Regions from separate parts of the Lelliottia sp. JS-SCA-14 genome, predicted to be linked through region 2. Evidence: predicted binding sites of a transcription regulator. Region 2 holds the regulator's gene; each other region holds the start of a gene.
What was found. The regulator CRP, encoded in region 2, controls carbon source genes, mostly activating them, when cyclic AMP is high. The targets are predictions, from matches to a motif close to ATGTGANNNNNNTCACAT.
Positions count from the first base shown of each region.

Region 1 (10,452 bases), 2.4 Mb from region 2:
ATCAGCGCGGCCATCGGTGAGCGCTCCTACCATGAAGATCCGCAGATTGCCCTGGCGATGGCGACGCGCTTTATCGACGGCATGCACGACGCGGGCATGAAAACCACCGGGAAACACTTCCCGGGTCACGGAGCGGTCACGGCGGATTCTCACAAAGAGACGCCGCGCGATCCGCGCCCTGAGGCGGAGATTCGTGCCAAAGATATGTCCGTGTTCCGCTCGCTCATTACCGACAACAAGCTCGACGCCATCATGCCAGCGCATGTGATCTACAGCGAGGTCGATCCGCGTCCGGCCAGCGGGTCCCCGCACTGGCTGAAAACCGTGCTGCGCCAGGAGCTAGGCTTTAACGGCGTGATTTTCTCCGACGATCTGTCGATGGAAGGGGCGGCGATCATGGGCAGTTACGCCGAGCGCGGTCAGGCGTCGCTGGATGCGGGTTGCGATATGATCCTGGTCTGCAATAATCGTAAAGGGGCGGTTAGCGTGTTAGATAACCTGTCGCCGATCAATGCTGAACGTGTTACACAATTGTATCATAAAGGTTCATTTAGCCGTCAGGAGCTGATGGGCTCGTCTCGCTGGAAGACAGTGAACGCCGAGCTTGAAGCACTCAATGAGCGCTGGCAGGCACACAAAGCGGGCCAATAAACCCCTCTCGGAAGGCGTCGTGTGGTGAGGAAACAATGATCATTTATTTGCACGGTTTTGATTCGAACAGTCCTGGTAACCATGAAAAAGTGCTGCAACTGCAGTTCATCGACCCGGACGTGCGGCTGATTAGCTACAGCACGCGCCATCCGAAGCATGACATGGCGCATCTGCTGAAAGAAGTGGACAAGATGCTGCAGCTCAACGTCGACGATCGTCCGCTGATTTGCGGCGTGGGACTCGGTGGCTACTGGGCAGAGCGGATCGGTTTTCTCTGCGATATTCGCCAGGTGGTGTTCAATCCGAATTTGTTCCCTGACGAGAACATGGAAGGCAAGATTGACCGCCCGGAAGAGTACACCGATATTGCAACCAAATGCGTGAGCAATTTCCGCGAGAAGAACCGCGACCGCTGCATGGCGATCCTCTCCCGTCATGACGAGGCGCTGGATAACCTCCGCGCGGCAGAGCTGCTGCATCACTACTATGAAATTGTCTGGGACGAAGAGCAGACCCACAAATTCAAAAATATCTCCCCGCATCTGCAGCGCATCAAAGCCTTCAAGACCCTGGGCTAACCCCCTCTGACTCCCTCAAAGCCCGGCCGCGAAAGCGAGCCGGGCTTTGTCTTTGCTACAATTGTACAAATTTAAATCACCAAAACTTGATTCACATCAATTTTGGTATGACCAATGCGCCTGGCGTGTTATTCTCAATGCACCTGAATGGTTTCAGTGTTGTAACCTGTTGTTAATTAAGGGTTATTCTCATAACTTTTAATTAACAATTGGTTAATAATTTGAGGGGGTCACATTGACTACGCCATTGAAAAAGATAGTGATTGTAGGCGGCGGCGCAGGTGGGCTGGAGCTGGCTACGCAACTCGGCAAGAAGCTGGGCCGTGGCAAGAAAGCCAAAATTACGCTGGTCGATCGCAACCACAGCCATCTGTGGAAACCGCTGCTGCATGAAGTCGCCACCGGTTCCCTGGACGAAGGTGTCGATGCCCTGAGCTATCTGGCGCACGCGCGTAATCACGATTTCCAGTTCCAGCTGGGCTCGGTGATGGACATCAACCGCGAAAGCAAAACCATTACCCTGGCCGAGCTGCGTGACGAGAAGGGCGAGCTGCTGGTTCCTGAGCGCAAACTGCCGTACGACACGCTGGTGATGGCGCTGGGGAGTACCTCGAACGACTTCAATACCCCGGGCGTAAAAGAGAACTGCATCTTCCTCGACAACCCGCATCAGGCGCGTCGTTTCCATCAGGAGATGCTGAACCTGTTCCTGAAATATTCCAATAACCTCGGTGCCAGCGGCAAAGTGAACATCGCGATTGTCGGCGGCGGGGCGACGGGCGTAGAGCTCTCTGCGGAACTGCACAATGCGGTGAAACAGCTGCACAGCTACGGCTACAAAGGCCTGACCAACGAAGCGTTGAACGTGACGCTGGTCGAAGCGGGCGAGCGCATTCTGCCTGCGCTGCCACCGCGCATTTCCGGTGCGGCGCACAACGAACTGACCAAAATGGGCGTGCGCGTGCTGACCCAAACCATGGTTACCAGCGCCGACGAAGGCGGTCTGCACACCAAAGGCGGGGAGTACATTCAGGCCGATCTGATGGTCTGGGCTGCCGGTATCAAAGCGCCTGATTTCATGAAAGAGATTGGCGGACTGGAAACCAACCGTATCAACCAGCTGGTGGTCGAGCCGACGCTGCAAACCACGCGCGATCCGAACATTTTCGCCATCGGTGACTGCGCATCTTGCGCGCGTCCGGAAGGCGGGTTCGTTCCTCCGCGCGCTCAGGCCGCGCACCAGATGGCAAGCCTCGCGCTGCACAACATTCTGGCGCAGACCAAAGGCAAAGCGATGAAGTCCTACGTCTACAAAGACCACGGCTCGCTGGTCTCCCTGTCGAACTTCTCCACCGTGGGCAGCCTGATGGGTAACCTGATGCGCGGCTCTATGATGGTTGAAGGGCGCATCGCGCGTTTCGTCTACATCTCGCTGTACCGCATGCACCAGGTCGCGCTGCACGGTTACTTCAAAACCGGCCTGATGATGCTGGTGGGCAGTATCAACCGCGTCATTCGTCCGCGCCTCAAACTGCACTGATCCTTCAATCCCTCCGGCTCCCGGAGGGATTTTTAGCATTTCCTGCTGACAATATCCGTCAGGGTGCTTAAGAGTTCTCCTAAACGCGCACCTTTTCATTTCACGCCTCTCTTTTTGAGCGTTATTCCGATTGGCGAACCCTTTCTTTGATTGCAAAATTGTTACCAATAGCAACAAAGGAGGAAGTCCCGTGAATAAATCTATGTTGGCGGGTATAGGGATTGGCGTAGCTGCGGCGCTGGGCGTGGCAGCAGTGGCCAGTCTGAACGTGTTTGAACGCGGCCCGCAGTACGCACAAGTTGTTTCAGCCACACCGATTAAAGAGTCGGTGAAAACCCCTCGTCAGGAGTGCCGCAACGTCGCGGTGACCCACCGTCGTCCGGTGCAGGATGAAAACCGTATCGCAGGCTCCGTGCTGGGTGCGGTTGCGGGTGGCGTGATTGGTCATCAGTTTGGCGGCGGACGCGGGAAAGATGTCGCGACCGTGGTCGGCGCACTGGGTGGCGGCTATGCCGGTAACCAGGTCCAGGGCGCGATGCAGGACGGCGATACTTACACCACCACGCAGCAGCGCTGCAAAACCGTGTATGACAAATCAGAGAAAATGCTCGGCTACGATGTGACCTACAAAATTGGCGATCAGCAGGGCAAAATTCGGATGGACAAAGACCCGGGTACCCAGATCCCTCTGGATAGCAACGGTCAGCTGGTTCTGAATAACAAGGTGTAAAAAAAGCGGTATTTTTGAATTTGGCTCCTCAAACGCTCAGGCTGAGGAGCCTTTTTTTCGCCTGTCAGAAGGTCAGGGCGTAGTTCAGACCGAAGGTGCGTCCGCGGCCTTTATACTCGTACAGCGCCGCATTCCCGTAGGTTGGACTGTAGAGCAGCGGCGCGCGCTGTCCCCAGACGGTGGTGTACTCTTTGTCGAGCAGGTTTTCGACGCTAAACGTCAGCTTGCCCAGAGGGAGCTGATAGCTGCCGATAAAATCAACGGTATTGTAGCCATCAATTTTATTGCCCGCCGCGTCGCTCAGATCGAAGGCCTGCTGGGTTTGCAGACGCAACGCCCACGGCTCTGGCGCCCAGCCGACGTAAGCTGTCGCTTTCGACGGTGACGCCTGAGTCACATCCCATTTCTCCCAGGAACCGTTGGTTTTGATCTCGGATTTCAGGACGTTGAAGTTCCCGCCGAGGCTCCAGTTGCTGTCAGGAATAAAGTAATCCACCGCGCCTTCGACGCCGTAGATGCGGCGCTTCTGCGGATTCACGTCGATGGTCATGTCCGCGCGGTTGATATCAATGGATTTGTCCGACAGGGAGTAGTAAGCCGCAATCTGGGTGCGCAGCTGATCGCCGGTAAAGCGCCAGCCCAGCTCATACGAATCGACTTTAATCCCTTCGAGTTTGGCATCATTCGGGTTCACGCTTTTCAGCAGCGCCAGGTGGCCCTGCGCATCCGCTTTGCTGTAGGAGCCATTGCCGTAATATTTCCCCGGATCCGGCAGTTCGACGCCCTGAGAGAAGTTAAACCACACCTGCTGACGCTCGGTAAGGTGCGCCAGGATCCCGGCGTTAAACAGGACATTATCGTAATCGGTTTTGCCGCCCGGAATGGCGTCGGCGGAGAGGGCGTCGCCTTTGGCGATCGTCTGCTGCTCTTTATAGCCGATGAAATCGTCGACGCGGTTTTCGGTCCACTGATAGCGCACGCCGCCGCTCAGGGTAAAGACGTCGTTAATGTCGTAGCTGTTTTGCAGGAACGGGGCGAAGTTGGTGATGCTGTAGCCCGGATAGCGGCCCGTGCTGTAAGCCGACTGGTTATTCATCCCGCCGGAAGGGACGGAATCCGCCAGGTTGAAGAACATCTGGTTGGAATCAAAGGTTTCGTGGTCGGCATCGATACCCCAGGTGAGCTGCCAGCCGTCGAGCGGTTTGCTGTTCAGCGTCAGCTTGGCACCGTACTGATCCGTATTCTGCTCGGAGGCGGAGAAGCTGGAGATTTGCCCTTTCGCCACCGTCGGGAAGGGGTAGAAGCGCAGGGATTCATCGCGATAATAGATCTGCCCGACCAGCTCCTGTCCCCAGAAATCGGTATCGGAATATTGCAGGCTAACCAGATGACGCTCGGTGCCGGGAATACGGTCCGAGCTAAAGCCGCTTGAGGTGCGCGCCGTGCCGTTGCCCGTCACCGCGCTCATGTTCTTATCGAGATACAGCCCGTAATCGTCGTCGCCCTGGCTTTTGTAATACTGCGTGACCACCTGCAGCTGGCGAGTCTCATCGATTTCGATGGTGCCGGTTCCCATCACGTCCAGGCGATCCGAGTGTTGCAGGCCGGTCTGAGTGTTGTCGAAGGTCAGGGCGTCGCCGTTACCGTCGTACCAGCCACCGAAGCGCTGATAAGCCACTGAAAGACGGCCCGACGCATTGTCATTCCCGCCGCTGACGGCAGCCGCAACACGCTCATCGCGATCGTCGCTGTTGTTAAAGCCGCTTTTGCCGCCGAGTTCCAGATCGACCTGCGTCTCCGGCTGCCCTTTTTTGGTGACGATATTGATCAGCCCGCCGGTACTGCCGCCGCCGTACAGCGACGTCGAGCCGGAAATGACTTCGATATGCTCGACGTTGAACGGATCGATAGAATCCAGCTGACGGCTGTCGGTACGGGACGAGTTCAGACGCACGCCGTCGATCAGCACCACAATCGCGCGGCCGCGCATGTTCATGCCGTAGTTGGTGCGCCCCTGGCTGCTGACGTCCATACCGGGGATCAGCTGGCCGAGAATATCTTTGAACTCTTTCCCGCCCTGAACCTGCTGTTCAATCTCCTGACCTTCAATAATCCACGTGGTCTGCGCCATTTCGGCGACGGTGCGGTGGCTGCGGTTGGCGCTGACAATCAGGTTTTCTTCGTTTTGTTGTTCTGCGTACAGCGGCATCGCGATAGCCAGCAGAACGGGATTAAGCACCCAGAGGCTCTTCTTCATCATCATTCCTTGTTGAGCGTTTGCTCTTTTTTATCGGCAGGTCAAATCACACAATGGAAACATTGTGAAATAAATGTAAACGCGAATATTGCCGATAAAGAGTCTCATTATCAACCCGCTGAAATGAGAGGGTTTACAGGAGATGAAAGTGAAAAAAGTGGGGGAGAGGAGAAAAAAAAGGGCGGAGAGCCGCCCTTCAAATCAGAGTTTCAGCAGCTCAGGCCACAGTCGCAGCGTGGTGCGGGAAATACTTTGCAGCTTTTCAAGGCTTGCGCCTTCGCGCGCGCTGATCGACATCCCCTGCAGGACGCAGCTTAAGAACTGCGTCAGCTCCTCAGGGTTACAGTGCGCCGGGATCTCGCCGCGCGCCTGGCGCTGGCGTAAAAAGGCGCCCAGCGTCTCTTCCTGCATGGCGTGGCGCGATTTCACGGTATTGGCGATCTCTTTCGAAGAGGCCGCCAGCGTCGCCGAGGTGTTAATCATGAAACAGCCCGCAGGCGTGTCTTTACTGGTAAAGCAGGCCGAGATGGCCGCGAAGTAATCCTGCAACGCCTGCTCAACGCTTTTCTCTTCGCAAAACAGCTGCGCTTCGTGTTTAGCCGCAAAGCGCGTGATATAGCGATCCAGCACGGCGCGAAACAGGCCTTCTTTGTTGGTGAATTCTGCGTACAGCGTCGGGGCTTTTGCGCCTGTCGCTTCGACCAGGTCGGAGAGCGAAGTCGCTTCATACCCATGCTGCCAGAAGAGTGTCATGGCCTTATCGAGCGCCGCATCCCTGTCGAACACTTTCGGTCGGCCACGGCTTTTTTTTGCGCAACTCGTGACGTCGGTTGTCATTTGCCGTTGTACCTTTGTTGGTTTATTGAATGATCATTATAAAAATAATAGCCAGCGGCGACCAGCACTCATTTCACAAAAATAAATTAATCATATGGGTATGAAAAATAAGAGGTTTAAAATTAATTTAATGATCGTTATAAAATCATGTTGACGTGTGACCTGGATCACATCTATCATTTACCTATCGATCGTTAAGTAAATAACTAACGACCTCCCAAATTCATCTGTTAAAGGCTAAAAATCATGAAAACCATCAACACCCTGATCGCTGCTGCTGTACTGAGTTCCCTGTCATTCGCCAGCTTCGCCGCTGTCGAAGTGCAATCCACCCCTGCTGACCAGCAGAAAGTCGGCACCATCTCTGCCAACGCCGGGACTAACCTGGGTTCACTGGAAGACCAGTTAGCGCAGAAAGCTGAACAGATGGGCGCGAAATCATTCCGCATCACTTCAGTCACCGGTCCGAACACCCTGCACGGGACTGCGGTGATCTACAAATAAGCATGGCTTAACCCTCATTAATGCCACTGCAATAAAAAAGGCCCTGCTGAAAAGCAGGGCCTTTTTGTTTCTGGCGATCTTACATCGTTTGCTGAGTCACCTCGTGATGCGGCGTGACATCCACTGGCATGCCCGAGCGCACGTCCATCGCTTTTTCCATCACCGCGCTGTCCGCGCGCGCTTTAAAGGTTTGCATCGCGGCGTTGAGCGTTATCGGCAGCGTCTGCGGGTCGTCGCCGATGTTCTTCGACAGCGGCTGATGCACTTCGACCAGACGTTTCCCGCCCGGCTCGTCAGAGACTTTAATCGGCGTATTAATAATATTGACCTTGGTACCCGGCGTGATCACGCGGAACAGGGTCTCGATGTCGCCATCGCGCAGACGGATACAGCCTGAGCTGACGCGCATCCCGATACCAAAGTCGGCGTTGGTGCCATGCAGCAAATAGACGCCACCGTAGGCGGCGAGGCGAATCGCGTGATGGCCCATCGGGTTATCCGGGCCTGCCGGAACCACGGCGGGCAGATCAATGCCCTGGGCTTTATAGCGCGCACGAATGTTGGCCGTTGGCGTCCAGGTTGGGTTGGCGCGTTTATCCGAGACGGTGGTGACCATCGTCGGGGTCAGGGTATCGCCACCCAACTGACCGATGCCGATCGGGTAAACCGTCACCTCGTTTTTCCCGGGCGGGTAATAGTAGAGGCGCAGTTCGGCGAGGTTAATCACCAGACCTTCGCGCGGCGCATCCGGGAGCAGGGTTTGTAGCGGGATGGTCAGCACGCTGCCGGCGCGCGGCACGTAAGGATCGACGCCAGGGTTGGCCTGCAATAATGCCAGGAAGCCGACGTTGTATTTTTTGGCGATCGCCTCCAGCGAACCGCCGTCATTTTCCACCACGTGGAAGCGGTTCTCGCCCACCAGACGGCTCCCGGCAGGGGGCAGCGGCCAGGTGTTGGCGCGCGCGGGCAGGGCGATCGCGACGGTTGCCGCAAGGGCAATCAAGGTTATCCAGCGAGTAAAACGCACAGTCATCATCACTAAATCCAGAGTAAAAACAGGGTTATTGTTATTCAAAACGTTAATGGATGATTATGGCGAAGGGGCGTGTCGGGAAATCAGGAGAAGTGCAAAGAGTTTGTAAATTAATCGGCCGGGCGGAGATTGCCGCCCGGCCAGAGGGTTACGCGGCCGCGTTCTCTTCGAGCTGGCGCATAAAGTTACGCACCCACTCCATCCGCGTTTTGCGATCGCTCAGCTCCTGCATGAATTTCAGGCGCGTCGGGCCGTCGAGGCGGAAATGCTGCGGCTGTTTCTGCAAGAGACCGATGAGCCACATCGGGTCGACGTGGTTTTTCTCCGCGAACTCAATCACACCGCCTTTCTCGTTGCCTTCCAGCTTGCGAATACCCAGCTTCTGCGCCAGCTGGCGCAGTCGGGCGATATCCAGCAGGTTACGCGCCGCATCTGGCAGTAGACCAAAGCGGTCAATCAGCTCGACTTTGATCTCCTCGAGTTCAGCCTCGTTTTTGGCGCTGGCGATGCGTTTGTAGAACGACAGGCGCGTGTTCACGTCCGGGATAAAATCATCCGGCAGCAGGGACGGCATGCGCAGCTCCACTTCCGTTTGCTGGCTGGTAAGATCTTCCAGCGACGGCTCGCGCCCCTCTTTCAGGGCGTCGACAGCGTTTTCCAGCAGCTCCATGTACAGCGAGAAGCCGATGGTCTCCATCGATCCGCTCTGATCTTCTCCGAGCAGCTCGCCCGCGCCGCGGATCTCCAGGTCGTGCGTCGCCAGCGCGAAACCGGCCCCCAGATCTTCCAGCGAAGCGATCGCTTCCAGACGTTTTTGCGCGTCGGTAGTCATCGCTTTCGGATGCGGTGTCAGCAGCCAGGCGTAGGCCTGGTGGTGCGAACGCCCGACGCGACCGCGCAGCTGGTGAAGCTGCGCCAGACCGAAGTGATCGGCCCGCTCGATGATGATGGTGTTCGCCGTTGGAATGTCGATCCCGGTTTCGATGATGGTGGTACAGACCAGCACGTTAAAACGCTGGTGGTGGAAATCGTTCATCACCCGCTCCAGCTCGCGCTCGCGCATCTGGCCGTGGCCGATGGCAATGCGCGCTTCCGGCACCAGCTCCGCCAGTTTATCCGCCGCTTTCTGGATGTTTTCCACGTCGTTGTAGAGGTAGTACACCTGGCCGCCACGCAGCACTTCACGCAGGATCGCCTCGCGCACCACCAGGCTGTCGTACTCGCGCACGAAGGTTTTTACCGCCAGACGACGGGCCGGTGGGGTGGCAATGATCGACAGATCGCGCATCCCGCTCATCGCCATATTCAGGGTTCGTGGGATCGGCGTCGCGGTGAGCGTCAGGATATCCACATCCGCGCGCATCGCTTTGATGCGCTCTTTGTGGCGCACGCCGAAGCGGTGCTCCTCATCGACAATCAGCAGGCCCAAATCTTTCCACTTCACGTCGCTTTGCAGCAGCTTGTGGGTGCCGATCAGAATGTCGATTTTGCCTTCGCTGGCCTGCTCCAGAATTTGCGTCTGCTCTTTGGCGCTGCGAAAACGCGACAGCATCTCGATGCGCACCGGCCAGTTGGCGAAGCGGTCGCGGAAGTTGTCGTAGTGCTGCTGGGCCAGCAGGGTTGTCGGCACCAGCACGGCGACCTGTTTGTTGTTCTCGACGGCGAGGAAAGTCGCGCGCATCGCCACTTCGGTTTTGCCGAAGCCAACGTCGCCGCACACCAGACGGTCCATCGCCAGCGGCTGGCACATATCGCTGAGTACGGCGTTAATTGCCTGAGCCTGATCCGGCGTGGTTTCAAACGGGAAGCTGTCGCAGAACAGCTGATACTGCTCTTTGTCGTGCTTAAAGGCGAAGCCGGATTTCGCCGCGCGCTGGGCGTAAATATCCAGAAGCTCAGCGGCCACATCGCGGACTTTCTCGGCGGCTTTCTGCCGCGCGCGCGTCCAGGCGTCGCTGCCGAGTTTGTGCAGTGGGGCACTCTCTTCGGCGCCACCGGCGTAGCGGCTGATGAGATGCAGAGAGGAGACCGGCACGTAGAGTTTGGCGTCACCGAGATAGGTGATCATCAGGTACTCCGCGGTGATCCCGCCTGCTTCGAGGGTGGTCATGCCCGCGTAACGCCCGACGCCGTGCTCCAGATGGACAATCGGCTGGCCGACGTGCAGCTCGGCCAGGTTGCGGATCAGCGTGTCCGGGTTGATGGTGCGGCGGCTGTCCTGACGACGGCGCGCCACGCGCTCGCCGAGCAGATCGCTTTCGCAAATCAGCGCCCGGTTGTTCAGGGTATCGATAAAACCGTGCTCGGCGGAGCCGATCATCA
Region 1 is NZ_CP141606.1:1,891,230-1,901,681, forward strand. It holds gene nagZ (beta-N-acetylhexosaminidase) at 1-651, shown strand, start outside; gene ycfP (alpha/beta hydrolase YcfP) at 687-1,229, shown strand; gene U9O48_RS08895 (NAD(P)/FAD-dependent oxidoreductase) at 1,465-2,769, shown strand; gene U9O48_RS08900 (glycine zipper 2TM domain-containing protein) at 2,960-3,499, shown strand; gene U9O48_RS08905 (TonB-dependent siderophore receptor) at 3,564-5,756, opposite strand; gene comR (TetR family copper-responsive transcriptional repressor ComR) at 5,958-6,593, opposite strand; gene bhsA (multiple stress resistance protein BhsA) at 6,840-7,097, shown strand; gene ldtC (L,D-transpeptidase LdtC) at 7,177-8,136, opposite strand; gene mfd (transcription-repair coupling factor) at 8,279-10,452, opposite strand, start outside.
Region 1: a site for CRP is predicted at 6,749-6,766, ahead of bhsA (multiple stress resistance protein BhsA). Genes of this name have one in related genera too.

Region 2 (10,452 bases):
CACCAGACCACTTTCGTAGCGGATTTCGCCGCCGGTCATGCTCCAGATAAACGGACGGTCGCGGGAGTCGTACTCGTCAATCCCGGCTTCCTGCTCGATCACCTGCGGGCCGTTCAGGCCGAGACGCGCTTCGCGGGTGACAATCAGATAGCTACACAGCGCGGCGGCGATCGACATCCCGCCGAAGCAGCCGACGGTCCCGGCGACAATCCCAACGACTGGGGTATAGCGACGTAAATCGACAATCGCCGCGTGAATATCGGCAATCGCCGCCAGACCAAGGTTGGCTTCCTGCAGGCGCACGCCGCCGGTTTCGAGGCACAGGACGGCCTGCGTCGGAATGCCGTTGCGGTTATCTTCTGCCGCCAGCTCCAGCGCCGCCGCCATTTTGGCCCCTGAGACTTCGCCCATGCTGCCGCCCTGGAACGCGCCTTCAATCGCCACCACCACCGCAGGCTGGCCGTTGATAGTCCCTTTCGCGACCACCATGCCGTCGTCTGCCTGAGGAACAATCCCCTGTGCGCCAAGCCACGGGGAGGTGATGCCCTCAAACGGATCCAGCAGTTCGCGGTAGCTGCCGTCGTCCAGCAGAGCGTGAGCACGCTGGCGCGCTTTCAATTCGATAAAACTGCGATCGTCACGCATGGCTCACCTCTTCAAATACCTGTTCGATACGAATACGGGCCACGCCCGGGGTTGCGCCAAAGTCGTGAATGGTCAGCGTACCGGCAGGCAGGCTGCTCACGGTTTGCAGACGGTTGAACAGCGCTTCCCAGCGACCACGGCTGTTGTCGACGGACGTGGTGATATTGATGGTTAAGGTCTGGCTCGGGTCGGCGGTGAAAAGCACCTCCATATCCCCGGAACCGACAACCCCTGCCAGCGCCCTGCCGCTCAATACGCGGCTGGCTGGCACGGTTAATGTGATTTTTTCCATAACATCCTCTTAATGCTTTGAATAAGGCGTCTCGACGCGGTCGAGGAACAGCGTGGCAGCGAGCAGATCGGCGGCACCACCCGGTGAGGCATTGAGCGCTAGCATCTGGCGGTCGAGCAGCGCTAGGGCACGCTGGCCTTCTGGCGCAGCGGTTCCACCCGCGTTCAGCACGGCGCGCGCCCCGTCCTGCATGGTCTCCAGCCCTTCCATTCCGGCGCGGGACAGCACGCAGGTGTCGGTGAGCGAGGTCATGATCGCCATCAGCGCATCGAGCCTTGAGTGCGTTTCGCTGCTGCCGTTCAGGCGACTGAGACGAAGCTGGGGCAGCGCCCGCTGCAAAATATGCGGGAACGCCTGCTGCGCCTCTTCACGCGCCCCCGGCACGCGATAGCGGTGCGTGGCGCGAAGCCCTTTGCTGAACACTTTCGGTGCTGCGTCATCCGGCAGCTTTGCCAGCTCCGCAGCCCGCATGGCGACGGTCTGCGGTTTGGCGTCGCCGCCGAGCATCGCTACCGCGCTGACCAGCAGTCCGAGCGCCCAGATCGCGCCACGATGGGTATTGACTCCGCCGGTGGCGGCCATCATCTGCTGCTCGCCTTCGCGACCCAGTCGCCCGATGGTTTGTCTGAGCGCAATGTCCGCCGGACGCTGCCAGCTTTGCTGCGCCAGCGTCTGAAACGTAGGGGTCAGGCTGTGCGCGGACCGCTCCATTAATGCAAGCGTGAGGTCCAGGTGTGCGCCGTTCCCCCGACTGTCCACCAGACCGGGTTTCGGGCTTAATCGTGCTTCGTCAATCAGACACTGCGTGGCGGTTCGCGCCAGCCATTCGGCACCGCCTTCAACCTGAATCTGGGGCAGAAGTTTCATTACCAGCTCCGGAATTTCGCAGGTGGGTTGTAGAGACCGCCGGACCATTCCACGAGATCAGCCACACTGCCGGCTGCCAGCAGAGAGCGGGTCGCGTCGGTACGGCGAATGCCCATATCTTCCGGGTAGACCACTTTGCCACTCTGGCGCAGTGCGGCGACGCGTTTGGCGTCCACGCCCAGGCCGATGTCGGTGATCCCGGCGACGGCGGCGACCATCGCGCGGCGCTCTTCGAGATTTTCGGCGCGATAGAGGTAGGCAATCCCCTCTTCGGTCAGAACGTGGGTGACGTCATCCCCGTAGATCATCACCGGTGCCAGCGGCATGCCGGAGGATTTCGCCACTTCAACGGCGTCGAGTTTTTCCACGAAGGTCGGTTTCACGCCCGCCTGGAAGGTTTCGACCATCTGCACCACCAGCTTTTTACCGCGCTGCATCGGGTCCGGTTCGGTAATCATGTTCAGCCACGCAGGCGTAGCATGACGACGACCGTGCGGATCGTGGCCCATATTTGGCGCACCGCCGAAGCCCGACAGACGACCGCGGGTCACGGTAGAGGAGTTGGCGTAGCCATCCACCTGCAGCGTCGAACCGATAAACATATCCACCGCGTACTGGCCTGCCAGCTGGCAGAAGGCGCGGTTAGAGCGCATCGAGCCGTCGGCACCGGTAAAGAACACATCCGGGCGGGCGCGGATGTACTCTTCCATCCCCAGTTCGCCGCCGAAGCAGTGCACGCTCTCCACCCAGCCGCTTTCAATCGCCGGGATCAGCGTCGGGTGTGGGTTCAGGGTCCAGTGTTTACAGATTTTGCCTTTCAGGCCGAGCTGTTCGCCGTAGGTCGGCAACAGCAGCTCAATCGCCGCGGTGTTAAAGCCGATGCCGTGGTTCAGGGACTGCACCTGGTGTTCCGCGTAGATACCTTTGATCGCCATCATCGCCATCAGGATGTGTTCTTGCTTGATGAGGCGCGGGTCGCGGGTAAAGAGGGGTTCGATGAAGAACGGCTTGTCGGCAACGACCACGTAATCAATCCACGAGCCCGGAATATCCACGCGCGGCAGATCGCATTCGTCGTCCACCAGCTCATTCACCTGGGCGATGACGATCCCGTCGTGGAACGCCGCGGCTTCGACCAGCGCCGGGGTGTCTTCGGTGCTCGCGCCGGTGTAAAGGTTGCCTTTGCGGTCGGCTTTAAACCCGGCAATCAGCGCCACGTTCGGCGAGAGATCGACGTACAGACGGGAGTAAAGCTCGATGTAGGTGTGGATGGCGCCGATTTCGAGCTGGCCGTCTTCCAGCAGCTGCGAAATACGCAGGCTCTGGGTGCCGGAGAAAGAGAAATCGAGCTTGCGGGCGATGCCCTTTTCAAAGATATCAAGATGTTCGCTGCGACCGACGCTGGGCATGATCATATGCAGGTCGTGCACGATTTGCGGGTTCACTTCAGCGAGCGAGCGGGACAGAAAATCGGCCTGCTTTTGGTTGTTGCCTTCAAGGACGACTTTGTCGCCCGGAGCAATCAGTTTTTCCAGCATGGCGACGAGATCGTCGGTCGGCAGAACCTTGCCTTGCACCGGGACGGAAGCCAGGCGGCGCGCTTTTTCGGTGCGTCGCGTGTTCCAGACCCGGGCGGGTGTTTGCCCAGATAACATTATTAACCTCCTGATTCAGCACATCATTCTGATTTGCTTAACGCTGAACAAAGTGTGCGCCCTGGTGAGAAAGGCATCAATTAAGCGTAGAGCGGAATCATTAGCCTGAGAGTAATAATCGAGGTAAAGATTTGTGATCGAGATCAGTTCGCGAAGGGTGAAAAAATGGCAGAGGTGGCAGAAATGGCTGAATCGGAGGTAAACGCCCCTCGTTTTTATAAACAGGGTACAATTCGGAAGGTATAGTAATGACTGACAAGAATTAATATCGCATCGTTATGACCCAAATTATTCCATCAGATTTCGAGATCGCTGGCGCTGAGAGCGCAGACTTCGTGCCCATGCGGGGTGTGGCAAACCCGCACCTGCAGACCATGCTGCCGAGGATCTTGCGTCGAAAACTGCAGTTTACGCCGCACTGGCAGCGCCTAGACCTGCCGGACGGTGATTTCGTGGATTTAGCCTGGAGCGAAGATCCCGAGCAGGCCAGGCACAAACCGCGCCTGGTGGTATTTCATGGTCTGGAAGGGAGCCTGCACAGCCCCTATGCCCACGGCCTGATCCATGCGGCGAAAGAACGCGGCTGGCTCGGCGTGGTGATGCATTTTCGCGGCTGTAGCGGCGAGCCGAACCGTCGGGAGCGTATTTATCACTCCGGCGAAACCGAAGATGGCACCTGGTTTTTACACTGGCTGAAGAACAGCTACGGCAGCGTGCCGACCGCCGCCGTCGGCTATTCCCTCGGCGGAAACATGCTCGCCTGCCTGCTGGCCAAAGAGAGCGACACGGTTCCACTGGATGCGGCGGTGATCGTCTCCGCGCCCTTTATGCTCGAGCAGTGCAGCTATCATATGGAAAAAGGCTTTTCGCGGGTCTATCAGCGCTATCTGCTGAACCTGCTCAAAGCCAACGCCGCGCGTAAGCTGAAGGCCTATCCGGATACCCTGCCGATCAGCCTGCAACAGCTGAAGCGAATGCGTCGCCTGCGCGAGTTTGACGATATGATCACCTCGAAGATCCACGGCTTTGCCGACGCGATCGACTACTATCGTCAGTGTAGCGCCATGCCGCTGCTAAACCAGATCACCAAACCGACGCTGATCATCCATGCGAAGGACGATCCCTTTATGGATCATCACTCCATTCCAGCGCCGGAACATCTGCCGGCGAACGTGCAGTATCAACTGACGGAACACGGCGGCCACGTCGGCTTTATCACCGGCACCTTGCGCCGCCCGAAAATGTGGCTGGAATCGCGCATCCCTGACTGGTTAACCCCATTTCTGGAGAGAGTAAAATGATGATTCCCTGGCAGGATCTGGCTCCCGAAACGCTGGATAGCCTGATTGAAAGCTTTGTATTACGCGAAGGCACCGATTATGGTGAACATGAGCGTTCGCTCGAACAAAAGGTCGCCGATGTCAAACGGCAGCTACAAAGCGGCGAGGTGTTGCTGGTGTGGTCTGAACTGCACGAAACGGTCAACATCATGCCGCGCAATCAGTTTCGCGGTTGATTGTTCCATCTTTCCATTCAGGGAGTTGCTATGTCCGCCAGACATCCGGTTATTGCCGTTACGGGTTCGAGTGGTGCGGGAACCACCACCACCAGCCTCGCTTTTCGCAAGATCTTCGCGCAGCTCAACCTGCGCGCGGCCGAGGTGGAGGGCGATAGCTTTCATCGCTTCACCCGTCCTGAAATGGACATGGCTATCCGCAAGGCCCGCGATTTAGGCAAGCACATCAGTTACTTCGGGCCAGACGCCAACGACTTTGGCCTGCTGGAACAAACCTTTCAGGACTACGGCCACACGGGCAAAGGCCAGTCGCGCAAATACCTGCACACCTACGATGAAGCGGTACCCTGGAATCAGGTGCCAGGCACATTCACTCCGTGGCAGCCCCTGCCGGAGCCGACTGACGTGCTGTTTTACGAAGGATTGCACGGCGGCGTGGTGACGCCGCAGCATGACGTGGCGCGCCACGTGGATCTGCTGGTCGGCGTGGTGCCGATTGTCAATCTGGAGTGGATTCAAAAGCTGACCCGCGACATGAGCGAGCGCGGCCATTCGCGCGAAGCGGTGATGGATTCGGTGGTGCGTTCGATGGAGGATTACATTAACTTCCTGACGCCGCAGTTTTCCCGCACCCACATCAACTTCCAGCGCGTTCCAACAGTCGACACCTCTAACCCGTTTGCAGCGAAAACCATTCCTTCACTGGATGAAAGCTTTGTGGTGATCCATTTCCGTAACCTGGAAGGCATTGATTACCCGTGGCTGCTGGCGATGCTGCAGGGCTCATTCATTTCGCATATCAATACGCTGGTGGTACCGGGCGGGAAGATGGGGCTGGCGATGGAGTTGATCATGATGCCGTTGGTGCAGCGGTTGATGGAAGGCAAGAAGATCGCCTGAGGTTTGTTGCCGGATGGCGCTGCGCTTATCCGGCCTACGTTCATGCTTTTGTAGGCCCGGTAAGCGTAGCGCCACCGGGCTTTGTTTTAAGCGTCAATCACTTCATACGAATGCGTAATCTTCACCGCTTTTTCCAGCATCAGCGCCACAGAGCAGTACTTCTCCGCAGACAGATCCACCGCGCGGGACACGGCGGCATCTTTCAGCTCTTTTCCGGTGACGATAAAATGCAGATTGATATGCGTAAACAGACGCGGCGCTTCTTCGCGACGCTCTGAGGTCAGCTTCACTTCGCAGTCGGTCACATCGTGACGGCCTTTTTGCAGAATCGACACCACGTCAATCGCGCTGCACCCGCCAGCCGCCATCAGCACCACTTCCATCGGGCTTGGCGCTTTATCTCCGGAGTTACCGTCCATCAAAATCTGGTGCCCTGAAGCGGATTCGCCAAGGAACGTTAAACCTTCAACCCATTTCACACGCGCTTGCATTTTTATTAACTCCGAAGTTGCATTTTTATGAACAGATTACGCGTGCGTTACAATTCTCGCAACGGAAGGCGACCTGCATCATGCTGAAGCGAGACACCAGGAGACACGCGGCTAAAGCTATGCTAAAACAGTCTCGATGCTACAGTAATACATTGACGTTACACATGTATGCAGAGGACATCAAACTTTACTGGCTGCGAACAGTGCGACAGCCACTTCCCAGGTACGGGTAAGAATTCGATTGCAACCCCAGAGTCAGGATGCGATTTTGACTCTGAGACAGCTTATAACAGAGGATAACAGCGCATGGTGCTTGGCAAACCGCAAACAGACCCGACTCTCGAATGGTTCTTGTCTCATTGCCACATTCATAAGTACCCATCGAAGAGCACGCTGATTCACCAGGGTGAAAAAGCGGAAACGTTGTATTACATCGTCAAAGGCTCGGTGGCAGTGCTGATCAAAGATGAAGAAGGGAAAGAGATGATCCTTTCTTATCTGAACCAGGGCGATTTCATCGGTGAACTGGGCCTGTTTGAAGAAGGCCAGGAACGTAGCGCCTGGGTGCGTGCGAAAACCGCGTGTGAAGTCGCTGAGATCTCCTACAAGAAATTCCGTCAGCTGATCCAGGTGAACCCGGACATCCTGATGCGCCTTTCTTCGCAGATGGCTCGCCGCCTGCAGGTCACTTCCGAGAAAGTGGGCAACCTCGCTTTCCTGGACGTCACCGGTCGCATCGCGCAGACGCTGCTGAACCTGGCGAAACAACCTGACGCCATGACCCACCCGGACGGTATGCAAATTAAAATTACCCGTCAGGAAATTGGTCAGATCGTGGGCTGTTCTCGCGAAACCGTAGGTCGTATCCTGAAAATGCTGGAAGATCAAAACCTGATCTCCGCTCACGGTAAAACTATCGTGGTCTACGGGACCCGTTAATTCCGCAAAATTCGGCGTGCCATCGCAAGATGTCACGCCGTTTTTGTCTCTGACGACTATGTGGCGCAGGCTGATTTATCACCCGGAAGTTAACTACGCACTACGTCAAACTCTGGTGTTATGTCTTCCCGTGGCCGTTGGTTTGATCCTCGGTCATCTGCAACAGGGGCTGCTGTTCTCTCTCGTCCCCGCCTGCTGCAACATTGCCGGTCTCGATACTCCCCACAAACGCTTTTTCAAACGTCTGATTATCGGCGGCTGCCTGTTTGCCGGATGCAGCCTCGCCGTGCAGCTGCTGCTGGCGCGCGATATCCCGCTGCCGCTCATTCTGACCGTGCTGGCGATGACGCTGGGCGTCACGGCGGAGATCAGCGCGCTTCACGCCCGCCTGCTGCCCGCATCGCTCATTGCCGCCATTTTCACGCTGAGTCTCGCCGGAAATATGCCCGTCTGGGAGCCGCTGCTGATCTATGCCGCCGGCACGCTGTGGTACGGGCTGTTTAACTGGTTCTGGTTCTGGATGTGGCGAGAGCAGCCGCTGCGCGAATCCCTGAGCCTGCTCTACGTCCAGCTCGCCGAATATTGCGAAGCTAAATACACCCTGCTGACGCAGCACACTGACCCCGAAAAGTCCCTGCCACCGCTGCTGTCGCGCCAGCAAAAAGTGGTCGATCTCATCAGCCAGTGTTATCAGCAGCTGCACATGCTGGCGGCCAATAAAAATCATGAATACAAACGCCTGCTGCGCGTCTTCCAGGTCGGGCTGGATCTGCAGGAGCATATCTCCGTCAGCCTGCATCACCCGCAGGAGGTGCAAAAGCTGGTGGAACGCAGCCACGCCGAGGCGGTGATCCGCTGGAATGCCCAGACGGTCGCGACTCGCCTGCGCGTGCTGGCGGACGATATTCTGTATCACCGCTACCCGACGCGCTTTACCATGGATAAGCAGCTGGGAGCGCTGGAGAAAATCGCGCGCCAGCACCCGGATAACCCGGTCGGACAGTTCTGCGCATGGCACTTTAGCCGCATCGCGCGCGTGCTGCGCACCCAGCGTCCGCTCTACTCCCGCGACCTGATGGCCGATAAGCAAAAACGTCTGCCGCTGCTGCCCGCGCTGAAAAGCTATCTGTCGCTGAAATCCTCCGCCCTGCGCAACGCCGCGCGCATCAGCGTCATGCTCAGCGTGGCGAGCCTGATGGGCGTCGCGCTGCACTTACCGAAGCCCTACTGGATCCTCATGACCGTGCTGTTTGTCACCCAGAACGGCTATGGCGCCACGCGAGTGCGCATTCTTCACAGGGCGCTCGGGACTTTTGCCGGGTTAGTGATTGCCGGGGTGACGCTGCACTTCCACGTTCCCGACGGCTACACCCTCGCGGGAATGCTGGTGATTACGCTCGTGGGCTATCTGATCATCCGTAAAAACTATGGCTGGGCGATGGTCGGGTTTACGGTGACGGCGGTATATACCCTGCAACTCCTGACCCTGAACGGCGAGCAGTACATTGTCGCGCGGCTGGTGGATACGCTTATTGGCTGTTTGATCGCCTTCGGCGGCATGGTCTGGCTGTGGCCGCAATGGCAAAGCGGCTTGTTACGCCAGAACGCCCACGATGCGCTCGAAGCCGATCAGCAGGCGATTCGTTTGATACTGAGCGACGACCCGAAAGCCTCGCCGCTGGCCTATCAGCGCATGAAGGTCAACCAGGCGCACAACGCCCTGTTTAACTCGCTAAACCAGGCGATGCAGGAGCCGGGCTTTAACTCGCACTATCTGGCGGATATGAAACTGTGGGTGACGCACAGCCAGTTTATCGTCGAGCATATCAACGCCATGACCACGCTGGCGCGCGAGCACACGATGCTGACGCCGGATCTGGCGCAGCGGTATTTGCAGTCGTGTGAAATTGCGTTGCAGCGCTGTCAGCAGCGTCTGGAGTACGACGCGCCGGGAGAATCGGGGGATTCGAACATTCTGGAAGCGCCAGAGACGCTGACCCATGGGCCGATGAGCACCCTCGAGCAGCATTTGCAGCGGGTATTAGGGCATTTGAACACCATGCACACCATTTCGTCGGTGGCATGGCGTCAGCGTCCGCATCACGGGATTTGGTTGACGCGGATTTTGCGGCGCAAAGAGTCGTGAGTTTTGCCGGGTGGCGGCTTCGCCTTACCCGGCCTACAAAACCTGAACGATCTTCTTCACTGCACTCGCAAAGCGATTCATGCCGTCGTCGATATCCTGGCTCTCCACCACCAGCGACGGCGCAAAGCGCATCACGTCTGGCCCCGCATTGAGCACCATCACCCCTTCGTGCGCGGCGGCGTGGAGGAAATCACGCGCGCGGCCTTTGTACTGCGGTTTCAGCTCCGCGCCAACCAGCAGCCCCATGCCACGAATATCGCTGAACACATCATACTGAGCGTCGATCTGCTGAAGATGCTGCACAAACTGCTCGCGCTTCGCGCTCACACCGTTCAGCACTTCAGGGGTATTGATAATATCAAACGCCGCCCCAGCGATAGCGCACGCCAGGGGGTTGCCGCCGTAGGTGGAGCCATGCGAACCGACGTGGAAGGCCGATGCGATCTCCTGCGTGGTCAACACTGCGCTGACAGGGAAACCGCCGCCAAGCGCTTTGGCGCTGGTGAGAATGTCCGGCGTCACGCCGTAGTGCATATAGGCGAACAGATCGCCGGTACGCCCCATGCCGCTCTGCACTTCATCAAACACCAGCAGCGCCTGATGCTCGTCGCACAGCTCGCGCAGGCCTTTCAGGAACTCCGGCGTCGCGGCCATTACGCCGCCCTCGCCCTGGATTGGCTCAACCACCACCGCGCAGGTGTGATCGTCCATCACCGCTTTCACGGCATGCAGATCGTTAAACGGCACGTGGATGATATCAGCCGGTTTTGGGCCAAAGCCGTCGGAATACTTCGGCTGCCCGCCCACGGAAACGGTGAAAAGCGAACGACCGTGGAAGGCGTTATGGAAGGCGATGATTTTGGTTTTGTACGGACTGTGACGCGTGGAGGCGTAGTAGCGCGCCAGTTTGAAAGCCGTTTCATTGGCTTCGGTGCCGGAGTTCATGAACAGCACGCGCTCGGCAAAGGTGGCATCAATGATCTTACGGCCCAGGCGGAGAG
Region 2 is NZ_CP141606.1:4,437,117-4,447,568, forward strand. It holds gene U9O48_RS20800 (biotin-independent malonate decarboxylase subunit beta) at 1-645, opposite strand, end outside; gene mdcC (malonate decarboxylase acyl carrier protein) at 638-937, opposite strand; gene U9O48_RS20810 (triphosphoribosyl-dephospho-CoA synthase) at 947-1,804, opposite strand; gene mdcA (malonate decarboxylase subunit alpha) at 1,804-3,459, opposite strand; gene U9O48_RS20820 (hydrolase) at 3,738-4,760, shown strand; gene U9O48_RS20825 (YheU family protein) at 4,757-4,975, shown strand; gene U9O48_RS20830 (phosphoribulokinase) at 5,006-5,875, shown strand; gene U9O48_RS20835 (OsmC family protein) at 5,962-6,366, opposite strand; gene crp (cAMP-activated global transcriptional regulator CRP) at 6,673-7,305, shown strand; gene U9O48_RS20845 (YccS/YhfK family putative transporter) at 7,364-9,451, shown strand; gene argD (bifunctional acetylornithine/succinyldiaminopimelate transaminase) at 9,485-10,452, opposite strand, start outside.

Region 3 (10,452 bases), 1.5 Mb from region 2:
ATGATTTAATCGGCGAGACTGTCGAAGATCATGCGGAATTTCAGATGGTGCTGGCGGAACAGGGCGATCAGCTGCGGATCGAAATGTTTTCCGGCACCCTCAAAAATCACTTCGCACGCCTGCTCATGGCTGAATCCGGGTTTATAGACGCGCTTTTGCCGCAGGGCGTCGTACACATCTGCCAGCGCCAGAATGCGCGCTTCGAGCGGAATATTTTCTCCGCGCAGCCCTTCGGGATAGCCGCTGCCGTCCCATTTCTCATGATGGAAGTGAATGATGTTTTCCGCCACCGGGCCGAGCCCCAGGCCCTGAATAATCATATAGCCCTTGGTGGTGTGCAGTTTCATCTCGCTGAACTCATGTTCCGTCAGCGGGCCTTGCTTGCGCAAGATCCTGTCCGGCACCGCAATTTTGCCGACGTCGTGCAGCGACGCAAAATGTTCGATCTCTGTCATCATTTTGCGCGACAGATTCAGTTCCCGCGCCATCATTCCGCAATATTTCGCCACGCGCTGAATATGGCTTCCGGTTTCATCGTCGTGGGCGCGGTTCACCTTCTCCAGGGCCTGCACAATATTGCGGTTCACCAGGCGGCTCTCTTTTATATGCCGACGCATCATGAACAGCATCCCAATGCTAAAAAGCACGGTGACGAACAGGATCACGCTGATAATTTTTAAGGTGTTTTTGGTGAGCGCCGGGAAGAACTCGTGCACCTCATGACGTTCCAGCTGAGTGCGGAAGCTCGACAGGCGGTTAACCTGAGTCAGCAAGTGATACAGCGGATGATCGGGCTGAACCCAGGGGCCGACGATGAATTCGCTGCGGGTGACGCCCGCGACTTTCAGAACGCCGCGAAACAGTTCGTTGCCGCGCAGGGTCGATTCCAGCGAGCTCAGATCCCCCAGAATGAAGTCGACTTTATTGTTCTCCATCGCGTCGATAAGCCCGTTTACGCTGTGACGGGTGACGATCACCACGTCGCTGCCAAAGCGATTTTGCAGATAGCGGGCCGCGAATGAACCCTCCAGCACGCCCACGCGCTGGCTGCGGATACTCTCTTCATCCCACAGGAAAGGCTGCTTGATACGGTTATAGTAAACGTTATGCCACGCCACATCCGGCCCGATGCGGCCAGCGGCGTGCTCGGGATCGGTGGTTTCCGCGACATTCACCAGGCGGACCGGCCAGCGCTGCTGCCTCAGCGCGTCGGCATAGTGATCGATAAAATGGACATCCACTTCCATGCCCAGCAGGTCGCGCATGTCCTTGATCATGTTGATGGCGGTGCCCTGATAGCCGCGCTCGTCCTTCCAGACCACCGGCGCAAAGTTCTCATTTTTCGGCAGCCAGATTTGCAGGCGGTTGTTCGTAAGCCACGCGCGCTCCTCTTTTGAGATCGAAATCCGGCTGAGGAGGTAGTGGCGCTTGCTCTCTTCCAGCGTCCTGTGCATCTTCCCACTGCGATACCACTCGCCGAGAAACACATTCACCTTTTCACGCAGATCTTTCAGCTCCGGGCTGAAGGCCAGCACCACCGGAATACGCAGTTCGGGAAAGGGGCGGGAGATCAGATAATAGCGCTGGGTGTTTTCCATCTCGCTGGCGTCATTGATGTAGAAATCCGCCTTGTGCTCGCTCAGCAAACGGAACGCCTCTTCGCTGCTGGCGACCAGATGCAGCGAGCGGAATTTCAGCTCCGGATAACGCTTCTGCACGCTTTCCAGAGTGGCGTCGTTCTGGCGAAACAGCACGCGGGCATTCGCCAGCTCTTCGATCGTATTCACGGACATGCTCGGGCTGGCGGCCACCACTTCATTATTGAACAGCTGCGAGGAGAGAATTTTAGTGCGCGCGCGGGCCTCGGTTCTGAGCACGCCCGCATACACGCCGTAGATGTCGCGGTTAAAACGCTGGCCGATCTCGGGGCCGCTGACCGGCGTGAGTTCCAGAAGGGTGCCATATTTTTCATTAATGGCGCGCACCAGTTCTGGATAAAAACCCTGTAACTCGCCTTGAGGCGAGCGCCAGAATTCAAAGCTGTCGGCGTCATAAATCCAGACGGGAATGGCGTGGGTTTCGGCAGCGGACTGGGCAAAAGCGGCTCGGGCCCAGACCAGGGCTGCGAGGATAAGTATCCAGAAAAGCGATGTGATGCGAGGCGTCCGGCGGCGCATATTCACCATTGTTCCCCAAAGGATTTTTATAGTCTTTTAAAAAGCAGTCTAGCTAACAGCCAGATTCGTGAGTAGAGATTTCTTAAGTTTGTGCATAAGCACGCTATTTCCGCGTGAAGAGTCGAAATTGTGAAGCGCCTTTCGTTTTTTAAAACATTTTTTCAGTTAATTTGAAAGTGCGTTTGTTAGATAGTAAGGTTGGGGGGATTCGCTATCTTTGGCGGCAAAACCCGCAACGCATTCAGGAGATGAAGAATGAAAATTGCACTGATGATGGAAAACAGCCAGGCCGGTAAAAACGCCACTATCCTCAACGAACTTAAATCCGTTGTCGATGAGAAGGGGTTCCCGGTCTATAACGTCGGGATGAGTGATGAGAACGATCACCACCTGACCTATATCCATCTGGGTATTATGGCCAGCATCCTGCTGAATGCGAAGGCCGTTGACTTCGTGGTGACCGGCTGCGGTACCGGGCAGGGCGCGCTGATGTCTCTTAACATCCATCCGGGCGTGATTTGCGGCTACTGTATCGACCCGGCAGATGCCTTCCTGTTTGCGCAGATCAACAACGGTAACGCGCTCTCCCTGCCATTCGCCAAAGGCTTCGGCTGGGGCGCAGAGCTGAACGTGCGCTTCATCTTCGAAAAAGCCTTTACGGGCCGCAAAGGCGAAGGTTATCCGCCAGAGCGTAAAGAGCCGCAGGTGCGTAACGCCGGTATCCTGAACCAGGTGAAAGCCGCCGTGGTCAAAGAGAACTATCTGGATACCCTGCGCGCCATCGATCCTGAACTGGTGAAAACCGCGGTTTCTGGCCAGCGCTTCCAGCAGTGTTTCTTCGAAAACTGTCAGGACAAAGAGATCGAAGCCTTTGTTCGCGGTATCGTTGGGTAATCTGTGGTCTGATTGCCGACGGGTGGCGCTGCGCTTACCCGGCCTACAACACCTGAGCCAGCTTAGCTGGCTTTTTTAACGCTTATTCGACACCGCGCTTCCCGCATCCTTCGTTAGCCGCAACGTATCCACCATCCCCGCCAGACAAATCAGCGCAATGGCGACAAAGGCCAGGCGGAAGCTGATCCCCGGCACATCGGTGATACCCAGTACACTCCCGAGCTTTTCCCCGATACGAATCCCAATCGCCCCGAGCGTGATCCCAAGCCCCACCGCCAGCTGTGTGGCCGTGGAAAACAGCGTGTTGGCGTAGCTCATCTGTGCCGACGGCACGTCTGCGAAAGCCAGGGTACTCACCGCCGTAAACTGAATCGAGCGGAACACGCCGCCCAGATAGAGAATCAGCATGATCAGCCAGACCGGCGTTTGCGGTGAGATAATTGCGCAGGCCAGCAGCGACAGGACGTTTAATGCCCCGTTGATCAGCAGCAGCTTTCGAAAACCAAGGCGGCGAATCAGCGGCGTGGTCGCGGGTTTGATCGTCAGGTTGCCGACAAACACCGCCAACACCAGCAGACCGGAGTGGAACGCGTCCATGCCAAACCCGACCTGAAACATCAGCGGCAGCAGGAAAGGCACGGCGCTGATAGAGGCGCGGAACAGCGACCCGCCGTACATCGTCACGCGAAACGTCGGAACCTGCAGAGCGTCGAGGCGAATCATCGGACATTCGGCGCGCTGAAAATGGCGCAGGGCGTAGATGAGCGTCACCACGCCGACCGCCAGCAGCCCGACGGTGAGAAGCCCGTCCGGATGCTGCGCTCCCATCGACTCCATGGCATACACCAGGCTCACCATCGCAATGGTGGTGGCGATAAAACCGGGTGTATCAAAGGGACGGCGCGCATCGTCGTGCAGGTCGGGAATGATGCGCAGCGCCAGAATAATCGCCAGCATCCCGAGCGGCACATTAATAAAGAAGATCCAGCGCCAGTCGGCGTAGCTGGTGATAAACCCGCCGAGCGGTGGACCGATGATCGGAGCCACCAGCGCGGGCCAGGTGAGGGTGGCGATGGCGGTGATCAGCTGATGTTTGGGCGTCGTGCGCAGCACGGCAAGACGACCGACCGGAACCATCAGCGCGCCGCCCATTCCCTGCAACACGCGCATGGCGACAAACTGATCGACCGTGGTAGACAGGCCGCACAGCACGGAGGCGAGGGTGAAGATCGCCAGCGCCACGGCGAAGACTTTGCGCGCACCAAAGCGGTCGGCAATCCAGCCGCTGGCGGGGATCAGCACAGCCAGGGTAATCAGGTACGCGCTGATACCGATATTCAGATCCACGGCCTGCACGCCAAAGCTTTTCGCCATATCGGGCAGCGCGGTGGCAATCACCGTGCCGTCGAGAAACTCCATAAAGAACGCCCCGGCAACCAGCAGCGCCGCAGGAGACAAACCGCGGCTCTCTTTTCCGGTGATGTTTTCACTCATTTTTACCCTGCCATATCAAAAAATTTTATAAAAATTTACTGGAACTTATAAGTTCCTAACCTGCGGATTTGTCTTGTGTTTTTATAACAATCTCGCAGCATTGCTGGTTTTGTAACCGTGATGTGTATCACATAACCGTTGATTTTTGTGACGCTGGTCATATTATATGCGGATAGACAATAACACCTGCATAACACATTACCGGAGCATCAAATGAAACTGCGCAAAATCCTGAAAAGCATGTGGGCTAACTACTGCAATACGTTCAAAGACGTACCGCCAGGCGCAATGTTCTGATGAAAAAAACCTGCTTCGGCAGGTTTTTTTATGCCTGCGTTCGACGAGAGGGAAGATGAAAGGGCCGTGGTTTTGCTACTATAGCGCTCTTTATTGAAGGAGCTTCCTATGTCTCAAAATCTGAGCGCCGATCAGGAACTGGTGTCTGACGTCGTCGCGTGCCAGTTGGTCATCAAACAAATCCTGGATGTGTTAGACGTTATCACCCCGACCGAAGTGCGGGAAAAAATGTCCACCCAACTGAAAAACATCGATTTCACCAGCCATCCTGCTGCAGCGGATCCCGTTACGCTTCGCGCCATTCAAAAAGCCATTGCGCTTATCGAACTCAAGTTCACACCGCAGGGTGAGTCACATTAAAATAAACCGATGTTTTGAATTTTGAAACAGGTTTTTTGCCGGGTGGCGCTTCGCTTACCCGGCCTACAAAACCCCGTAGGCCCGTGCAAACGTAGTGCCGCCGGGCGTCTTTGTCAGCAATTAAAAGAAGGTCTGCACCAGCAGATAGCTGGCGGCACAGGCGCAGCTCACGCCGATAAGGCCTGGCAGAATGAAGCTGTGGTTGATAATGAATTTGCCGATTTTGGTGGTACCCGAGCGGTCAAAGCCGATACAGGCGAGATCGCTGGGATACGTCGGCAGCACGAAGTAACCGTAAGAGGCCGGGAAGAACGCGATCAGCATTTTCGGTTCGATGCCCAGCATCAATCCCATCGGTGCCACAGCGGTGAGGGCCGCGGCCTGGCTGTTCACCAGTTTGGAGACCAGGAACAGCACGATAGCGTAGGTCCACGGATGGCTCTTCACCACGCCTTCCAGCGCCATTTTCAGCTCGTCGAGGTGCGCCTGGAAAAAGGTATCGCTCATCCATGCGACGCCGAACACCGAGAAAATAGCCACCATCCCGGCTTTAAACACCGCGCCGTTCGAAATGGCGGAGGCGTTGACCTTACAGGCAATCAGCATCACCGCACCGGCGATCAGCATCATCATCTGGATCACGAGGTTCATCGACAGCGCCGTCATTTTGCCTTTGATTTCAAACGCAGGGCGCAAATCGGGCAGGGCGCCCAGCAGAACCACCACGGCGATCCCGGCGAAGAAAATCCACGTTGACCAGTAGGCCTGTTTCGGGAAGCGCTGGTTCATCAGGGTTTCGGTGCTGCCATAGATAAATTCACGCTGTTTCGGGTCGGTGAGTTTTTCCTGAAACTCGGCGTCATCCGCCAGATCTTTCCCGCGGCGCAGACTCCAGAGGGCGGCAATCATCACGCCAAACAGTGAGGCGGGAACCGAGACGGCCAAAATCTCCAGGATCCCCCACGCCTGACCCACCCCATGCTGAGCGCCAATGATCGACACCAGCGACACCACGGCAACGGAGACGGGCGAGGCGGTAATCGCCATTTGCGAAGCGATGGAGGCCACCGCCATCGGGCGCTCCGGGCGAATTCCCTTTTTCAGCGCGATATCCGCGATGATCGGAAACATGGTGTAAACCACGTGGCCGGTGCCGCACAGAAAGGTCAGCATCCAGGTGGTGAACGGCGCGAGGAGGGTGATGTGCTGCGGGTGTTTCCTGAGCAAGCGCTCCGCAAACTGCATCATCACATTCAGACCACCGGCGGTTTGCAGCGTCGCGGCGCAGCCGATGACCGCGAGGATCGTCAGCATCACGTCCACCGGCGGTTTGCCGGGCTGTAATCCAAACACAAAGCTTAAAATGAAAAGGCCGATACCGCTTATCAGCCCAAGGCCCATCCCGCCAAACCGCGTTCCCACCAGCAGGCAGAGAATAATGACAATAAACTCGATGGTGATCATGAAGCTCCCTCGTCAGTCAAAGTGAAATGAATTAAATCATTTCACTTTGTAAGGTTATGGGTTGGGAGCCAGATCTGATTTGTTAAAATTCAATTAAAGCAATGACTTGATAACTATTAATTAACAATTCCCGTAATACGAAACGATTTTAGTGCTGCTGAAAGTTCACCAGATTCAGCAGATGTTGGTCCGTCTGGGTCATGCACAGACCGGCGCGTCGGGCACTGCGTACCTCGTCGAGAATGGTTTTCAGCAGCAGGCCATCCTGCTGCTGCTCTTTCCCTATATCCCGCAGGAAGTCGAGAGTGTCGTCGTCGTGCAGCGCTTTAGCTTCTCCGGCGAGGGTTTTCAGCATGGTACAGCGCTGCTCATACTCTTCGAGGGTTTTCTGGAACAGCTCTTCCAGCGATGAGCAGGACTCTTCGGAAACCACGCGAGCTTTAACAATCGGGTTGGCCCCGGCTTGTTTCATATATTCGAAGACCCGCATCATCTGGGTGATATTGCTTTGCGCCTGGGTGCGCAGGAAGGTGGCGGTACCGTTGAGGCTGTGCTCGGAACACCAGTCGCTCAGCTGCAAATAGAGGTTGGAGGCGTTGAACTCGAGGTTCATCTGGGTGTTGAGTTTCTGAATCATTCCTGAAGTCGTCATTATAATGTCCTTATTTCGGGGAGGGATGATTAACACCAGAATAAAGCCGTTCAGTATTGTCTTAATGTGACCGGCTTTTCATTTCCTTTGATTTCAATGCTATTTCTTAAAAAGACCGAACTGTGATCCACCCGCGAGTTTGCCCAATGACTTTCTATAAAATGAAACAATGTTTTATCTATTTTATTTGTGAGGATCAAAATGGCAAAAGTGGCGGTGTTACTGGCACCAGGATTTGAAGAAGCGGAAGCAATTATCACCATTGATATCCTGCGCCGCATGCAGATTGAAGTGGAAACCCTGGCCTGTGCGGAGTCGCGCGCGGTGGTGAGCTATCACAACATTCCGATGGTGGCCGACTGCACCCTGACCGAGCGCGCCGCCACCCTGTACGATGCCATCGTGCTGCCGGGCGGGCCGCAGGGGAGCGTGAATCTGGCTGCCAGTCAGGACGTTATCGCTTTTGTAAAAGCCCACGACGAGGCCGGAAAACTAATCTGCCCGATCTGCTCCGCCGCCGCGCGGGTACTGGGCGGAAACGGTCTGCTGAAGGGGCGTCGCTACGTCTGCTCCGGCGATCTGTGGGAGACGGTAAAAGACGGCGAGTATGTCGATGCCCCGGTGGTAGAGGACCAGAATCTGCTCAGCGGAAAAGGTCTCGGCCACGCCTTTGATTTTGCCCTGACCCTGGCAGCGCGTTTGTTGAATGATGAAACGGCGGTTCGCGATCACGCGGATCATATTTACTACGCCTGGTAAATTCTTAACCGGGCGCTACGGCGCCTGGGTTACAGGGACGCGTTAGCTGACTCTATGGATAATTCTGCTTAATCCCCTCCTATTTGTCCGACAATAGCCGCCTTTTTTATGTCATTTATCGCTGAATCTATGTACGCAATTACTGTAATTCTGCGGTGTGATGGGGCTCTCTTATGGATGATTAATTTCCCGCTAAAACTATCTCCAGCACTATCACTTATTCATGGGTGAGCGCTAATACCTTGTTTTATGTCCGATTAAATAAAAAGCACGACAATATACCCTACATAAAAGAATGCTCATGCTGGAGTTAACCATGCACAAATTTACTAAAACGCTGGCGGCCATCGGCCTGGCTGCCGTTATGTCACAATCCGCTATGGCGGAGAATTTAAAGCTCGGTTTCCTGGTCAAACAGCCAGAAGAACCCTGGTTCCAGACCGAATGGAAATTTGCGGATAAAGCCGGGAAAGATCTCGGGTTTGATGTCATCAAAATTGCCGTGCCCGACGGCGAGAAAACCTTAAACGCCATCGACAGCCTGGCGGCGAGCGGGGCGAAAGGCTTTGTGATTTGTACGCCGGATCCGAAACTCGGCTCAGCCATCGTGGCAAAAGCGCGCGGCTACGGCATGAAGGTGATTGCGGTGGACGATCAGTTCGTCAACGCCAAAGGCAAACCGATGGACACCGTGCCGCTGGTGATGATGGCGGCGACTAAAATCGGCGAGCGTCAGGGCCAGGAACTCTATAAAGAGATGCAAAAACGCGGCTGGGACGTGAAAGAGAGCGCCGTGATGGCGATCACCGCGGACGAGCTGGATACCGCCCGTCGTCGCACCTCGGGTTCGATGGAAGCCCTGAAAGCGGCCGGATTCCCGGAAAAACAGATCTATAAAGTCCCAACCAAATCCAACGATATCCCAGGTGCGTTTGACGCCGCAAACTCGATGCTGGTTCAGCATCCGGAAGTGAAACACTGGCTGGTGGTCGGCATGAACGACAACACCGTGCTGGGCGGCGTGCGCGCGACGGAAGGTCAGGGCTTTAAAGCCCCGGATGTCATCGGGATCGGCATTAACGGCGTGGATGCGGTGAGCGAACTCTCCAAAGCGCAGGCCACCGGTTTCTACGGCTCGCTTCTGCCAAGCCCGGACGTGCACGGCTATAAATCCAGTGAAATGCTCTACAACTGGGTCACCAAAGATGCCGAACCGCCGAAATTTACCGAAGTCACCGACGTGGTGCTGATCACCCGCGACAACTTTAAAGAGGAACTGGCGAAAAAAGGGCTGGGCGGTAAGTAATTTGTTGTGATTGCGCCCCTCGATGCTGAGGGGCCAGACGTACACTACTGGAATCACGGAGACGTTATGCAACAGTCTGACCTGACTCTCTCTTTTCGCGGCATCGGGAAAACCTTTCCCGGTGTGAACGCGCTGACCGATATCAGTTTTGACTGCTATCCCGGTCAGGTCCACGCCCTGATGGGGGAGAACGGCGCGGGGAAATCCACGCTGTTAAAAATCCTCAGCGGAAACTACGCCCCGACGACCGGCACGCTGGCCATTCGCGGGGAAGAGATGGCGTTTGCCGATACGACGGCGGCGCTGAATGCCGGGGTCGCGATCATTTATCAGGAGCTGCACCTGGTGCCTGAAATGACGGTGGCGGAAAACATCTATCTGGGGCAACTGCCTCACAAAAGCGGGATCGTTAACCGTTCGCTGCTCAACTACGAAGCCGGGCTGCAGCTCCAGCATCTCGGGCTGGATATCGATCCGCAAACCCCGCTGAAATACCTCTCCATCGGCCAGTGGCAGATGGTGGAAATCGCCAAGGCGCTGGCGCGTAACGCCAAAATTATCGCCTTTGACGAACCGACCAGTTCCCTCTCGGCGCGCGAGATCGACAACCTGTTCCGCGTGATCCGCGAGCTGCGTAAAGAGGGGCGCATCATTCTGTATGTCTCTCATCGCATGGAAGAGATTTTCGCCCTGAGCGATGCGATCACCGTCTTCAAAGACGGGCGCTACGTGCGCACCTTCACCGACATGCAGCAGGTAAATCATGACCAGCTGGTGCAGGCGATGGTCGGCCGCGAGCTGGGGGATATTTATCACTGGCAACAGCGCGAGTACGGCACCGAACGTCTGCGTCTGGAGAGCGTGAAAGCGCCGGGCGTGCGCACACCGATTTCGCTCTCGGTGCGCAGCGGTGAAATCGTCGGCCTGTTCGGGCTGGTAGGCGCCGGGCGCAGCGAACTGATGAAAGGGCTGTTTGGCGGCACGCGGATCACCGCAGGCCAGGTGTACATCGACGGCCAGCCGGTGGATATCCAGAAACCGGCCCACGC
Region 3 is NZ_CP141606.1:2,934,264-2,944,715, reverse strand. It holds gene U9O48_RS13825 (HD domain-containing phosphohydrolase) at 6-2,186, opposite strand; gene U9O48_RS13820 (RpiB/LacA/LacB family sugar-phosphate isomerase) at 2,433-3,071, shown strand; gene U9O48_RS13815 (MFS transporter) at 3,147-4,565, opposite strand; gene azuC (stress response protein AzuC) at 4,779-4,862, shown strand; gene U9O48_RS13805 (DUF2766 family protein) at 4,971-5,222, shown strand; gene U9O48_RS13800 (anaerobic C4-dicarboxylate transporter) at 5,343-6,686, opposite strand; gene U9O48_RS13795 (non-heme ferritin-like protein) at 6,835-7,338, opposite strand; gene U9O48_RS13790 (DJ-1 family glyoxalase III) at 7,540-8,097, shown strand; gene araF (arabinose ABC transporter substrate-binding protein AraF) at 8,414-9,403, shown strand; gene araG (L-arabinose ABC transporter ATP-binding protein AraG) at 9,470-10,452, shown strand, end outside.
Region 3: a site for CRP is predicted at 4,711-4,728, ahead of azuC (stress response protein AzuC). Genes of this name have one in related genera too.